One region of the Bacillus sp. FAU20 genome, then DNA from elsewhere that is predicted to be linked to it. Evidence: riboswitches for the same ligand, from Rfam matches in the RefSeq annotation. Region 1 holds a riboswitch; the other holds the start of a gene.
What was found. A riboswitch is a leader RNA that binds a small molecule or an ion and turns the genes downstream of it on or off. The one in region 1 is predicted to bind cyclic di-GMP.
Positions count from the first base shown of each region.

Region 2: it holds a riboswitch for cyclic di-GMP, as region 1 does, so the genes downstream of both, AC0OM3_RS26170 (methyl-accepting chemotaxis protein) here and AC0OM3_RS14485 (SpaA isopeptide-forming pilin-related protein) in region 1, are expected to answer to the same signal.

Region 1 is NZ_JBVYHY010000021.1:141,647-149,570, reverse strand. Features, by position in the region: gene AC0OM3_RS14520 (TetR/AcrR family transcriptional regulator) at 1-58, shown strand, start outside; gene AC0OM3_RS14515 (hypothetical protein) at 61-228, shown strand; gene AC0OM3_RS14510 (PH domain-containing protein) at 308-784, shown strand; gene AC0OM3_RS14505 (PH domain-containing protein) at 777-2,228, shown strand; gene AC0OM3_RS14500 (DUF975 family protein) at 2,431-3,084, shown strand; partial or broken gene AC0OM3_RS14495 (CPCC family cysteine-rich protein) at 3,378-3,615, shown strand; gene AC0OM3_RS14490 (TetR/AcrR family transcriptional regulator) at 3,952-4,488, shown strand; cyclic di-GMP riboswitch class I at 4,661-4,753, shown strand; gene AC0OM3_RS14485 (SpaA isopeptide-forming pilin-related protein) at 4,814-7,924, shown strand, end outside.
Region 2 is NZ_JBVYHY010000027.1:89,239-97,162, reverse strand. Features, by position in the region: gene AC0OM3_RS26175 (non-ribosomal peptide synthetase family protein) at 1-2,978, opposite strand, end outside; gene AC0OM3_RS26170 (methyl-accepting chemotaxis protein) at 3,114-4,856, opposite strand; cyclic di-GMP riboswitch class I at 4,992-5,076, opposite strand; gene AC0OM3_RS26165 (anaerobic C4-dicarboxylate transporter family protein) at 5,359-6,672, shown strand; gene thiE (thiamine phosphate synthase) at 6,788-7,444, opposite strand; gene thiM (hydroxyethylthiazole kinase) at 7,462-7,924, opposite strand, start outside.

The DNA of each region.
Region 1 (7,924 bases):
GTTAAAGTATAAAGAAATTTGGATTCGAAATGTGAAAAACGTAATGAAGGAGGAGTAAAAATGAAAATGCAAAAAAACTGGTGGCTCGGTTTTCTTGGATTTATTGGGGTTTATAAAATACCAGGTATGATTGAAGCTTTTCAAGCGGATGGAAATTGGATGAAGTTAATCGGTTTCATTTGGCTACTTTGGTTCGGATATTTTATTCCTGAGAAGAAAGAAGATTGAATTTCAATTTTCTGTAAAGTTACGTAAAATATAGATTAAGAGTATTCATATATTAGATTACTAGATTTGGAGTGGTTACATGGAGCCATTGAAAAATGAAATTCACCCTGACATGGTCAAGGTGTGGAAAGTTCGTGCTGTAATTGAAGAAGGGATCGGTATTCTCGTCATTTTAGCTTACCTTTTCCTCATGATAAAGTTTGATTGGTGGGCATGGATTTTGTATGTGATGATTGGGCTAACAGTTGTGTTCGCACCATTTTCGTACTTCTTATTCCCGAAACTACGTCAACGTTATTACAGTTATCAATTAAATGAAGAAGAGCTTGAAATTCAGCACGGTCTTTTCGTCGTAAAGCGCGTATTAGTACCGATGATTCGTGTGCAGCACGTGACAATTGAACAAGGACCGATTATGAGAAAATATGACTTAGCAGAATTACATATTTCTACAGCGGCAACTTCTCACAGCATCCCAGGCTTAACGATGTATGAAGCAGAAATGTTGAAAACAAAAATCGCAGAATTAGCGAAAGTGAGTGATGAGGATGTATAAGAGGCAGCATCCAATCACGATGTTATTGGAATTAAAAATAAGAGATTTTATACCACTCTTTATTTTCATGTTTAGCTTAAATGGAAAATTCCCGTTTTGGTACTTAATTCCCGCTGCATTTGGTTTACTCACTGTCTTTTCAGCGTTTGAAAAATGGTATTACACAACATACTGGGTTGAAAATAACGTATTACATGTGAAGCAAGGTCTCTTTGTGAAAAAGGAGAGCTACTTAAATAAAGAACGTGTTCAAACAATCAATACAAGCTCTAACGTGTTATATCAAATGCTTGGCTTAAAGAAAATCCAAATTGAAACAGCTGGTGGGGGCGATGATGCGGAGGTTAGCTTAGCCGGTATTACAGTAGAAGAGGCAACTGAGCTTATTGCTTTGCTAAATGAGCCAACTCCAGAAGTGAAAGCAGAAGGAACGCTAGGCGAAAAAACGGAACATGAAGTAGAAAAAGAAATCGTTACAGAAGAAAAACAAACGACAGAATATAAATTGACTTGGAAAGAAATTTTACTAGCCTCTGTTACATCGGGGCAGTTTGGACTATTATTCTCGTTAATCTTTTTCGTGTATCACCAAGTACAGGAGTACATTCCGAAATGGATAGAGAATAGCGTAAAGTCATATGTAATGGAGTATGATATATATGGCTGGATTTTCATGGTAGCTATTTTGCTCGTCCTTTCGTGGATTATATCTACAATCGGTTATGCGCTAAAACATGGAGATTTCACAGTGAATCGAAGAAATGATGAAGTCCGCATTTCGCAAGGATTACTTGAGAAAAAAGAACTCGTACTAAAATTGCACCGTATTCAAGGTATTACCATAAAAGAAAGTATTTTACGTCAGCCATTCGGCTATTGTGCTGTGCAAGTAGAAGTGATTCAAAGTAAGGGAACGGATGATGAAAAAGAAAAAGTTACACTGCATCCAATCATTCGAAAAGATCGAGTACAACAGTTACTGGCGCATTTACAACTACCATACGAACTGGATACAAATATTATTTCATTACCAAAAGCAGCATTACGCCGCTATCTCATTGATAGTTTAATCTTTTTCGCTATGCTCGCAATCCCGCTTACTGGAATAAGCATATACTTTGAAAAGTATTACATCATGTGGGCATTACTACCGCTCGCAATCCTTATCTTTACACTTGGCTACGCAACATTTAAAACAAATGGTTACAGTGTTAACGGAGAACAAATTACACTTGTCTATCGTAGCGTCGGAAAATATACAGGACTTATTAGAAGAAGACACGTCCAATCAATGGAGAAGACACAATCATATTTCCAGCGCCGTGCGGATTTATGTACGTATAAGTTTTCGAGTGCATCATCTAGTTACAAAATAGAGCATACGAGATTAGAAGATGCGGAGAGAATGCAGGATTGGTATAAGAAGAAAATAAATGAGAAATAACCAGAGAGAGCTTGCCTATTATGAAGGGCAAGCTTTCTCTGGTTATAGGGAAAAGAGTGGTTTAATCCATATATCAGTACAACTACAGCACACATGTACCAATACGTATGAAAAAAGGTAATATGCTTCTGTTTTAGGAAAATATGTGGGATTTTTGATATAAATGGTATAATAAAATGGAAATAGTATTAGGAGGTTATATATGATAAGTCAGTTGAAAAGAGAAGCACTTGATGCATTAAAAGGAAGATGGGGATTAGCGGTAGGGGCAACCTTATTAATTGGAATCCTTATTGGCGTTGTTGAAATGCTAACAACAGGTATTTTCTCGATATTTTGGGGTTGGGAAGAAGCAAGTGATTCATTTACAGTAAGTATTATTGTAATGCTTGTTATAGGTCCATTAACAATAGGTGCCTATTATCTTGTTTTAAATGCAATTCGTGGGACTGATGCTAGCATTGGTCATATATTTAGATGGTTTAGCGATGGAAGTAAGTTGATGAAGTCGTTTTTAACATATTTACTAATGTATGTATACTTGACTCTATGGACATTACTTCTTATTATCCCAGGTATTATTAAATCATTTTCTTATTCTATGACATATTTTATTTTGAATGATCATCCGGAATATACAGCGAATCAAGCGATTACTGAGAGTCGTCATATGATGAATGGACATAAAATGGATTACTTTTTACTATGCTTAAGTTTCTTAGGGTGGTTCATTTTAAGTATTCTTACTGTAGGAATTGGTTTCTTATGGTTAGTACCTTATTTCTACTCGACATCGGCAGCATTTTATGAAGAGATTTCAAAAGAATATTATAAAAAAGTGAGCACTACTTTCTAATAAAACATATAAACCACCTGTTCCCTATATTCTTTAGGGGATAGGTGGTTTTCTTTTTTGAGGAATTCGTCTAATAAATAGGTATAATTCTTTTTAGGAAAAATAAAAGGAGTAACAGAAATGAAATATACTTATCTATGTTGCGGATATAAAGTGAAACTTTAATCAGTGGGGATTTTGTTCATTCCCTACTAATTATTAGTTCTCACCAATCGGGCATTTATGGGCAGCCCGCCCCCGCCTAACTCCTTTGTTCTAGCTGAATTTTGAGGTGGGAGTTTTACTGCCCGTTAATGCGGGGTAAAACATTAGAAGAAGAACCACCAGGTACATATGAAATTTGTAATATATGTTATTGGGAAGATGATCCGGTTCAATTTGAAAATCATGACTATGAAGGTGGGGCAAATGAAGTCTCGTTAAGGCAAGCACAGAAAAATTTTATTGCATATGGTGCTTGCGAGGAATGTTTTATTGGATCAGTTAGAAAACCGACTAGTGAAGGATGCTAGTTGGCAGCGAATTTGTTAAGTAAAATGTTATTACTCAATTCAATGGGGGTAATAACATTTTTTATTTAGTGCTGAAAGAATTACTGCCGTCTTAAAGTAATAAGAAGGACTAAATCGGTAAATTTTATTAATGGATATATTTTCAATAAATACAAAAGTATAGATGTATAGTCAACTTTGTGTATTTAATGTTATCATATTGAATGATATGGAAATTTTTAATAGAATAAGTAACTAAAAATTCAAAGGTAATGCAGCTTTTGTTGTATAAAGAAAATACTTAGTAGTAATCAACAATATTAAAAATAAGATTCGTATTTATATAAATTTAGTAGAAATGGGGTTTTAAAAAGGAATGAGTATAAGCATAACGCGGCAAAAGATTTTAGCAGCTGCTTCTCAAATTGTACAATGTAAAGGGGTTGCTAAATTAACCTTAGAAGCAGTGGCAAAAGAGGCGGGTTTAAGTAAAGGTGGATTATTGTATCACTTTTCAAATAAAGAAGCTTTAATAGAAGGTATGATAGTCAGAGGGGTAGAGGATTATGAAGGGGCCATTTACAATAAAGTAGCGGAAGACTCAGAGAGGAAAGGGAGATGGGTTCGCTCTTTTGTAGAGGAAAGATTAAGTAATGAGAGAAGAACAGAAGAGTTGTCTAGCAGTATGATGGCAGCACTCATGTTAAAACCTGAATTACTTGAGCCGTTACAACAATCATTTCAGCAACTGCAAAAGAATATAGAAAATGATGAGATAGATTCAGTGTGTGCAACAATTATTAGATTAGCAGCAGATGGATTATGGTATTCGGAATATTTAGGGGTTGGAAGACTAAGGCCAGAGTTAAGAGAAAAAGTGATTCAAGCTCTTATTAGTAATTCATATAAATAGAATATACGAACTATATAATTTTAAAATAATTCACCATTGCTTCTTTAATGTAGTGGTGAATTGTTTTTTTTATTAGAAAAATAGAACAATTTTATAGAGTATTGAATTATAACCGTCCAGACGGTATAGTAATATTTGGTTTAAGAGGAAAATGAAACAAAAAAAGAATAAAAGATATTTTTAGCACACTATTCGAAAGGATAGGCCGCAAAGCTTAGAGTCTACGGTAATACATATTGGTTACTAAGATCGTCTGGTTGCACATTTTTGATGCAACCGGACGATCTTTTTTTGTTATATAAATATAAAAATTTAGGAGGGAACTATGCAAATGAAAGGTACTAAAAGGCACATTTCAATGGTTTCATTAGTTTTTCTAGTATTATTTTCAGTGCTGAATGTATGGGCTCCAGTTATTCAAGCTGCTGTGATGAAAAGTCCAGTGGACGAAATTAATATTTCCCGTACTGATGGCACGACATCTGAACCGTATCAAGCCTCAGATGGAATGAAAGTAGAAGTGAAGTGGTCAGCTAAAGAAAAAATAAAAAGTGGAGATCAGTTCACAATTGATATGCCAAAAGAGTTTCGAAAAGACCTTATGAATATGAGTTTTCCCTTAAAAGATGCTGAAGGAAAAACAGTTGGTACATGTGAGATGAAAAAGGGTTTATTAACATGTACTATGGGTGATTACGTAGAAGGAAAGAATAACATTAAAGGTTCTTTATTCGTAGAATTCTACTTTGGTCTAGAAGCATATGATGGTGTTAAAGAAATTCCATTAGAATTTAACGTTGATGGTCAAATCATCAATAAAGAAGTAAGTGTAAATAATACGACAGAGAGACCGAAGCCACAGCCCAATACGGAAAATTTATTGAAATGGGGTTCTTATAATCAAGAAGATCCTTCAATTGCTGATTGGCTTGTATATGTAAATGCAACTGGAACAGAAATGCAAGATCTTAAATTAACAGATACATTAGGACCTGGGCATGAGTTAATTACAGACAGCGTAGTATTAGAAGAGGCTGTATTTGAAGATGGTTATGCACCAACAAATATTAAGCCAGCAGATTTATCTAACATTAAAATTAATGCAACAAAGACTGGATTTACAATTAAATTTCCAGACAGTTCAAAAGGCTATATTTTAAGATATAAAACAAAGGTTACAAATCCTGCTGCAAAGCCTCATAAAAATACTGTGAAATTAGAAGGTAAAAATATTGTAACTGAAGAAAAAGTAGGACAAGTATTTGTAAGTGGTGGGGGAGGATCCGGTTCAGGTGACGATAATCCACCTAGTATTGAAAAAAATATAGTTGATGAGAATGGCAAGCTTGTAGAGAATGAGCAGCTAACACAAATGGATCAAGTTATTCAATACCAAGTTGGTACACATATACCAAAAGATCCTCTTAAATACACATCAATGGTAATTAGTGATGATTTAGAAGATGTTTTAGAAGTATTAGAGGCAAAAGTGTATGATCAAAATGGCCAAGATATTACATCTAAAGGAACGTTAAATATAGATAAACAAAGAAGTGAAGTAACATTTACGTTTGGTGAGAATTTTGACTATAAGTCATATGAAGACCAGATAATTAATCTCAGTATCAAGGCGAAAATTAAAAATGATGCAGACTTATCTTCTTACGTAGATAAGAAGATTCCTAATAAAGCGGAATTACATTTTGATGATAAAACATTAACATCAAAAGAAGTAACTATTACGCCGCCTGAAGCTCCAAAAGATGGTACAGTATCGATTCATAAAATAGATTCTGAGAATCCGAACAAAGGGTTAAAAGGTGCCGAATTTGAAGTTCGAAATAGTGCAAATGAAGTTGTTGCAAAACTGAAAACGGACGAAAAAGGTTTTTCAGTACCTCAAACTTTAGCTCCTGGGACGTATAAAGTTTATGAAACAGTAGCACCAGAAGGATATCAAAAATTAACAAGCCCAGTAGAGGTTACACTTCAAGCTGGAGAAACAAAAACAATTGAAATTAAAAATACTATGCAAAAGGGTCAAATTGAAGTAAAGAAAATTGATTCGGAAAATGGTGAAAAACCATTAGCAAATGCAGAGTTTGATATAGTAAAAGACGGTGTAGTAGTCGAACATATTGTTACAGATAAAGATGGTAAGGCAACTTCTAAACCGTTAGCACTAGGAAAATATATTTTAAAAGAAACGAAAGCGCCTGAAGGCTACCAATTAAAAGAAATAGAGTTCGAAGTAAATGTAACAGGGGACGGCATATTTCCAATACAAGTGGAAAATTCAATGATAGACAAAGGTAATATAGAAATTACAAAAGTGGACAAAGAAAACGGGGCAGTATTAGCGAGTGTCGAATTTGAAGTCCAAGATGAGAAAGATGGAGTAGTAAGAAAAGTAGTAACAGATAAAGATGGAAAAGCAAACGTTTCAGATTTATCAGTAGGAAAGTACAAATTAGTAGAGACGAAAAGCTTACCGGGTTATAAAAAGCTAACAGAACCAGTACCATTTGAAATAAAAAAAGGTATGACAAAAGCTTTAGCAATAAAAGTAGAAAATGAGCAGTTAGACAAAGGCTCAGTAGAAATTACAAAAATAGATAAAGATAGTCAAAAAGTATTAGAAGGCGTAGTCTTCGAAGTGCAAGATGAGCAAGGCAAAGTAGTAACAGAAGTAAAAACAGATAAAGATGGTAAAGCAAAAATCTCTGATTTATCAGTAGGGAAGTACAAATTAGTAGAGACGAAAAGTTTACCAGGCTACAAAAAGCTAACAGATTCAGTATCATTCGAAATTACAAAAGGTATGACAACGGTCCTATTGTTGAAAGTAGAAAATGAACAGTTAGATAAAGGTTCAGTAGAAATTACAAAAGTAGATAAAGACAGCAAAAAAGTATTAAAAGGCGTAGTCTTTGAAGTGCAAGATGAAGCTGGAACAGTAGTAAAGGAAGTAAAAACAGATAAAGATGGTAAAGCAAAAATCTCAGATCTATCAGTAGGAAAGTACAAATTAGTAGAGAAAGAAAGTTTACCAGGCTATAAGAAACTAACAGATCCAGTATCATTTGAAATAAAAAAAGGCATGACCGAAGTTCTATCATTAAAAATAGAAAATGAAATGGTAGATACGGGGAATATAGAAATTACAAAGATAGATAAAGATAATAAAGCACCGTTAGCGGGAGTAACATTCATCGTCCAAGATGAAAAGGGTAATGAAGTTACAAAAGTAACGACAGATAAAGATGGAAAAGCAAATGTTTCAGATTTACCTGTAGGAAAGTATGAATTAGTAGAGGTAGAAAGTTTACCTGGTTATAAAAAGTTAGAAAAACCAATATCATTTGAAATAAAAAAAGGCATGACCGAAGTCCTATCATTAAAAGTAGAAAATGAAATGGTGGATACAGGGAATGTA
Region 2 (7,924 bases), on a different contig from region 1:
GAATATACATTCTCTAAGTCTACACTGTAATTAAAATCACCAGTTTTCATGTATGTATCCCATTGATCTACCGCTAATTCTAACGGGATACCAATTGTAGAAATAAAATGGAATGTAGCGCCTTTTTCCGCTAATGCTAGCATACGGCTAGTCCCTTGTACATTTATATTTTCAAATTGTTTTACATCTCCAAAATGTCTTACATCTGCACCGCAATGAATTATCGTATCCATCTTAGAACTGATGAACATAAATTCTTCTTCGCTCATCCCAAGATACTCTTCTCCTAGATCGCCAGCTACGGCCTGTATACGCTGTAACCATTCTTCACATATATCATTAAAGTAACCTGTTAATGTATCTATAATTCTTTGCTGCACATCTTTGGTTGGTCTTACTAAACAATAAATAGTAGCAGATGTATCTCTTAGCAATTCATATAATATGTGTGATCCTAAATAACCAGTAGCTCCTGTTAAAAAGACATTTGAAATCTGGGTTTCTTCCAAAACGTTTGCATACGTAATAGTATCCGGTTCGTGAATCACTTTATATTCACGAAATACTTCTTCTTTCTCTACTTTTACTTCTCGCTCAATTCGAGCTAATCCATATATCGTTCTTTCTTTAAAGAAATCTTGAATTGTTAAATGTGAGAAATCTTCTTTTAACAATGTTAAGACTCGTAATACTTTCAATGAATGTCCACCAATTGTAAAGAAATCATCATGCACTCCAACTTTTGAAATTCCTAATACTTTCGCCCAAGCATTCGCTATTTGTTTTTCTGCTTTATTAGAAGGTGCAACATATTCTTGTAGACGAACCGGTTCATACTTTTCTTCTAACTGAGCTAACTTCTTAACATCAATCTTTTTATTAGGTGTAAGTGGTAATTCATTAATATAAATTAGTTTAGATGGCACCATATAATCTGGTAATTGCTCTTGTAACTGATAAACTAATTCTGGTATTTCTTTTTTATTTAAAGTTGTATAGAACGCGATTAAATATTGGCTACCTTCCTTACTCTTCTTAGCAAAAACAGCATTTTCTTTTATATTATGATTTTGAAAAATTTTACTTTGGATTTCTCCTAGTTCAATACGATGTCCTCTAATTTTTACTTGATCATCTTTCCGATGTAAAAACTCTATATTTCCATCCTCTAGCAACTTAACGATATCACCTGTTTTATATATATTAACTATAGGATTAAAAGGGTTCGGAATAAAAGCTTCAATTGTTTTATTAGGTTTATTAAAATAGCCTTTTGCTAATCCTACTGAATCTATATATAATTCACCAGGTACACCAATTGGACAAAGATTCATATTCTCATCCAAAATCATAACTTGATAATTAGAACATGGTTTACCAATGGGAATACTCGCAACATCCTCATTTAACTGACTAGGTATTTTATAAGTTGTCGTCACTACAGTACATTCTGTCGGTCCGTATACATTATGAATTTCAACATTTGTACCTATTCTTTCTCTCCACAATTTAATAACCTCTACAGGCAACATTTCACCGCCAATCGCAATTCTTTTTAGGGAAGCTAGCTTATATATATCTTCTTCTGCTAAATACGTTGCTACTTGTCGAACAAAAATTGTTGCTAATGCCAAGATCGAAGTTGCTTTCACTTTATAGATTGCATGTGCAAATGCTTCTACAGACAATCGCTCTTCCTCTAATAATACATACAAGTTTCCTCCACAGAATAAAGAAGCAAATGACTCCCATACAGAGGCATCGAAACTAAAGGAAGGAAATTGGGCAAATACATCCTCTTCTGTCAATTCATATTGCTTTTTCATCCAAGTATACAGATTAACAACGCCTCTATGTGCTAACATCGTTCCCTTTGGATTCCCTGTTGAACCAGATGTATAAATCATATAAGCTACATCATCACAATGAATAGACAACTTTACATCTATATCTTCACAAGTTTCACTATCATAAATTGAAACAGTTTGAACTCCATCACATGTTATAGGCGTCTCTTTCATCAATATAACTTTCGCTTGGCTATCTTGAATAATGTACTGTATTCTACTTTCTGGATAATCTGGATCAATTGGAACATACGCTGCACCAGCTTTTAATATAGCTACCATACTTACTACTGTGTCTATGCTACGTTTCATAAATATTCCAACATAGTCTCCTAATCGTACGCCGTTTTTAATTAACATATGAGCTATTTGATTACTTTTTTTATTTAACTCCTCATAAGTTAAAGTACCTTCCCTTGAAGATAAAGCTATACGATTTGGAAATTGAGTAACAGTATTATAGAACATATCGACGATACTTTTCTCAGGATATACCGCTGTCGTATCATTCACTTGACTATAAAGTGCCATCTCGGCCTCTGTAATAATATTAAAATGTTTTATGTGTTTATTATTATTTTGTGATTTATCAATTAAAACAACTTGTATTTGTTGTGCATAACGAGTAATCGTTGTCTCTTTCCAATTAACACTATTAAATATTATTTCTACACTTTGCATATTTTTACTAAATACAAATTGTAATGTATTCGCATCTTGTAGCTCATAATATGTTTCACCAATAATAATAGGTGACATTTCATATAATTTCTTACCATTTTGAAACTCTTCTATTTCTTCCGCATTTATTTCTTTAATTTGTTCCAGTTGCTCTTCAATCTGTAGATTCAAACTTTCATAGGAAAGAAAATTAGAAACTTCAATAGTAATCGGAAATAAACTTCCTCTTACATGATAAAACACGACAATATGTTTTTCTTTAGAAATATGATATAACCACGTTGCAGTCGCTCCTATTAAATCTACAATGTGAGTCAAATTTAGAAACAGTTCCGTTTTTCTTTTCATTCTAATTTCTTTTCCTTGCACATCTTTAGGTATTGTAATATTTCCTTCTACTTTTCCTAAAAATTCTTTTACCATCTCATTATAAGAAATCGCTAATTTCATATTTATGTAAATTCCTCTCTCAAATATAATAAAGGTGTGAAAATTCACACCTTTTTCATCCCTTATTAACGGGCAGATTCGTTCAATTCATAATCAAAGGGGGATCCCCCCTTTGATTAGAATTGATCTTTCTTCTTATTCACTTTTAAACTCACCAATTAGCTCTTGTAATTCCTGAGAAAGCCAACTTAAAGAAGTCGCTAATTCTGCAATATCTTGTACTGATATTTCTTGCTCTTTCATGCTTTCTTCAACATTACTACTGCTGTTGGCATAAGTATTTGCAATATGCGATAATTCATTTACAACTTGAACAATATTTTGGCTATTTTGTAAAATGTCACTCGAATTACCAGAAACAGCTTTTACTTGATCTGTAACAGATTGCGCTGATTTTGAAATTTTTTCAAAGAAATCTCCACTACTTTGAACAAGTGAAATTCCAGTTTCTACTTCTTTTGAACCTTTTTGCATGGAAACTACAGCATCTTCTGTCTCAGCTTGTGTTTCACCAATTAATTTCGCTATATCTTTTGCAGACGCTTCAGTTTGTTCTGCTAATTTTCGTACTTCATCAGCAACAACCGCAAACCCTCTTCCAGCTGCTCCAGCACGTGAAGCCTCAATAGAAGCATTTAAAGCTAATAGATTTGTTTGATTTGAAATACCTGTAATTACAGTTACGATATCACTAATTTCTTTTGACCTTGTTTCTAACGAATAAATGATGGAAGATAAATCTTGTACTGCATTTTGGATTAAACTCATTTGATTAATAATTTGTCCAATCACTTCATTACCTTCAATTGAATGTTGCTCCATACCTTCAGAAGCAACCGCAACTTGTTTTGCAGCCCCAGTTATCTCTTCTACCTTATCTTCCATTCCATGTACAATTCCTAAACATTGTTGTACTGACGTTTTTTGAGACTGTGCCCCTACTCTTAAACCTTCAATAGAACTTGCAATCTCTTGAACTGCCATACTATTTTCCTCTGTACTCGCTGACAACTCTTGCGAAGAAGAAGAAACTTGCTCAGCAGTTTGCCTTACTTTATCTATAATCCCTTTAAATTTTTCAATCGTGTTATTGAAATAAACATTAATAATTCCAATATCATCTGGTCTTTCTTTTAATTTAATACTTAAGTCTCCTTCACCAATTTTACGTAACCCTTCTCGTAAATCTTTTAATGGAGCTAGCGAGTGACGCACGATAAAGAATTGAGTAATAGTCGCAATTGCTAATGAAATAATGATAAAGAGTAAGCCCTGTATCATAAACTTCTCTTTTGTAATAGGAACAATGGAAGCATCTAGGTCAGCCGCAATAATTGCAACAATATTGTTTTCTCCATCCGTAATTGGTTCTAATATTGTCACCCACGAACCTATTTCATCTTCATATACTTCTGTCATTTGTGCCTTTTTCGTATCAATCACTTTATCGTATGCCTTCATCCAATGAGCGGGTTGTTCATAATAATCTCCCGTCTTTATAGGGAATGCATTTGTTAACTCTGTAGTCAAACCAACGAGTTGTAATTCTCGCTTTTCATTCGGCTTTGCTCCTGTAACATACGTTTGTCCAACACTTTTCAATTCTTTTGAAACTTCATCTAATTTCTCTGTTAACTTTTCTTTTTTCACTTTTTCGGCTGTAGGATCTTTCGCCATGTCTCTAACTAACTCTAAATCCAATTTTTTTAATACTATTTCTCCTGTTTCAATAGACTGCCTTTCAAATAAAGACATCATACTATTTTGAAACATGTTGAAACTTAACGCACCCATACTTCCAACAAGCGTCAAAATAACTAGTACGGTTAATAAGACGTTCTTTTGAAGGAACGATAACTTATGCCAATATTTTTTCATTAATATCCACCTTCCTTAACTAACATAAACAAAAAAAACAAAATATATGAATATTTTGTTTAAAAATGTTTCTCAATATGTTCGAGAATAAAAAAAAGCCAATGTAAAAGCATTGGCAAAGACCAACCCTATCCGTCCGGTAACTGGCTAGCATAGCCTTTCGACCTTAGCTCCTGTAGTTTTGCGTCCTCATGTTTCCATCAGTTTGCCTTTCTCGCTGAACGAGTTGAACGATATGGGAGTTCTATGAGAATTAATTTATTCTCTTTCAAAGATTACAACATATAAATCAAAATGTCTACTTATTTAGAGATATAAATACAAATTTTTAACGCATTGTTTTTTCAAAATAATTTCAAAAAGTACGTGAATGTTACTTTTTTTGTGTTATATAATAAAAAATGTATTAATAACAAGGATTTCTTCGGGTATTTATTTAATTTTCATTCAAATTAAACTATTCGAATATATCTTAACTAATGAATTTCGGAGGTAGTTTATCATGTTTTGGCTACAATTTCTTACCTTGTTACTCTGTATTTTTATTGGTGCACGCCTAGGCGGAGTTGGTTTAGGAGTAATGGGTGGAGTTGGTATGGCAATACTCGTTTTTGTCTTCCACTTACAACCTACCGCGCCTCCTATCGATGTAATGCTTATGATTTTGGCAGTAATTACAGCTGCTGGTGCTTTGCAAGCTGCTGGAGGAATGGACTATCTTGTTCATCTAGCTGAAAAAGCATTACGAAAAAATCCAAAGCGTATTACTTTTTTTGCTCCAATTGTTACTTATTTATTCACACTATGTGCAGGTACTGGTCACGTTGCCTATTCTGTACTTCCTGTTATTGCAGAAGTCTCTCGTGAATCAGGGATTAGACCGGAACGCCCAATGTCGATTGCCGTAATCGCTTCTCAACAAGCAATTACAGCTAGTCCAATTTCAGCTGCCACAGTTGCTCTTTTAGCAATGTTAGCTGACTATAAAATCACTTTATTAGATATTTTAAAAGTGAGTATTCCTTCTACTTTCATTGCTTGTATGTTAGCAGCATTTGTTGCTAGTAAGATGGGAAAAGAATTAAATGAAGACCCTGAATACTTAAAACGATTAAACGAAGGAATGATTCCTAAACTTGAAGAGAAAAAAGAATTTGTAGGTGTAAAGGGCGCCAAATTATCAGTTATCCTTTTCCTTGTAGGAACCTTCCTTGTTGTACTTCTTGGTTCATTTGAAGCACTTCGTCCAGGATGGATAGTTGATGGGAAGTTAGCTCGTCTTTCCATGCCGAACACAATTGAGATGGTTATGTTAACTATCGCGGCCCTTATTATTATTTTCTGTAAACCAAATGTAGAAAGCATTGTATCTGGTAACGTCTTTAAAGCAGGAGCAACAGCAGTTGTTGCTATTTTCGGTATCGCTTGGATGGGAGATACTTTCTTTAACGGAAACTTAAATATGATTCAAGGATCCATTCAGCATTTAGTAACAAGTGCACCATGGCTATTTGCTATCGCATTATTCATTCTATCTATTTTACTGTACAGCCAAGCAGCAACAGTTCGTGCCTTAATGCCACTTGGACTATCTCTTGGTATTCCGCCAGCATTACTGATTGCTATGTTCCCTGCAGTGAACGGATACTTCTTCATTCCAAACTATGGAACAATCGTTGCTGCCATTAACTTCGACCGCACTGGTACAACAGGTATCGGTAAATACGTATTAAATCATAGTTTTATGATTCCGGGCCTAATTGCAACATTTACTTCTATCGGAATTGGAATGCTCTTAATTTCAATTATGTTTTAAAGAAAAAGCACAAACCTTTATTTAAAAAGGTTTGTGCTTTTTTAATCAAATATTTGTTTAAATTTTGGGGCAGTCTATTTCTCCATGTAGCACTTAAAATACTACACGTCCTTCCCTACAAACTTCTCTTTACTTCTTCAGCTAATTTTCTCGTACTTTCATACGCAGATTCAGCTAAGCTAATTGCTGAAATAACTGAAACACCGTCCGCACCCGCTTCTATAACTGCCACTGTATTTTCAATTGTAATCCCACCAATACCAACGATTGGCACTGTAATTCCTTGTTCTCTAAAATAAGCTAATCCTTTCGTTCCTTGAACCGCTTTCGTATCTTTTTTCGTACTCGTTGGGAAAATAGGTCCAACACCTAAATAATCTGCTCCGTTTTCGATTGCAAAGCGTGCTTCTTCAATTGTATGAGCAGATACGCCGATAATTTTATCTCCCATTTTTTCACGAACAGATGTAATTCCTTCATCATCTTGTCCTACATGAACACCATCTGCATCTAATTCAATGGCTAATTCTACATCATCATTTACAATGAAAGGAACACTATATTCCTTACAAAGCGCCTGCAATTCTTTTGCAAAACGCACTCTTTCTTCTCCAATTAAAGCCCCTTCTCCCTTTTCACGAAATTGAAAAAGTGTCACTCCACCATCTAATGCTTCTTTCAATACAGATAAAGGATCCTTCGCGCAATTATTACTTCCCATAATAAAATACACCTGTAATAACTTAGACATTTTCTTTGTTTCAATGCGCATCGTGTGTTTCCTCCCCCTTACTTTAACTCCTCAATCTTCCCATACTTCTCAATATCATCAGAAGTAGTATTCGCTAACTGATTTAAAAATTCAATTTGGAAACTACCAGGTCCTTTTTCTACCGTTTTAGCCGCTGCTAGTTCCGCTGCTACTCCATAAAATGTTAATGCAGCTACTGCTGCTTTTACATAATCTTTTTCTACTGCTACAAATGCTCCTATTACCGAAGTTAGTAAACAACCTGTTCCCGTAACTTTCGTTAAAATAGGGTGACCGTTTCGAATAACAATAGTTCTCTCTCCATCTGTAACAACATCTTCTTTTCCAGTAATAACCGCAACTGTATTTAATTCGTCTGCTGCCTGCCTTGCAATACTTACAACATTGCCATGTCCAGTACCAGCGTCTACCCCTTTAATTTCCCATTTCTCATTAATAACATTTGCTATTTCAGCTGCATTTCCGCGGATAATTGCTAAA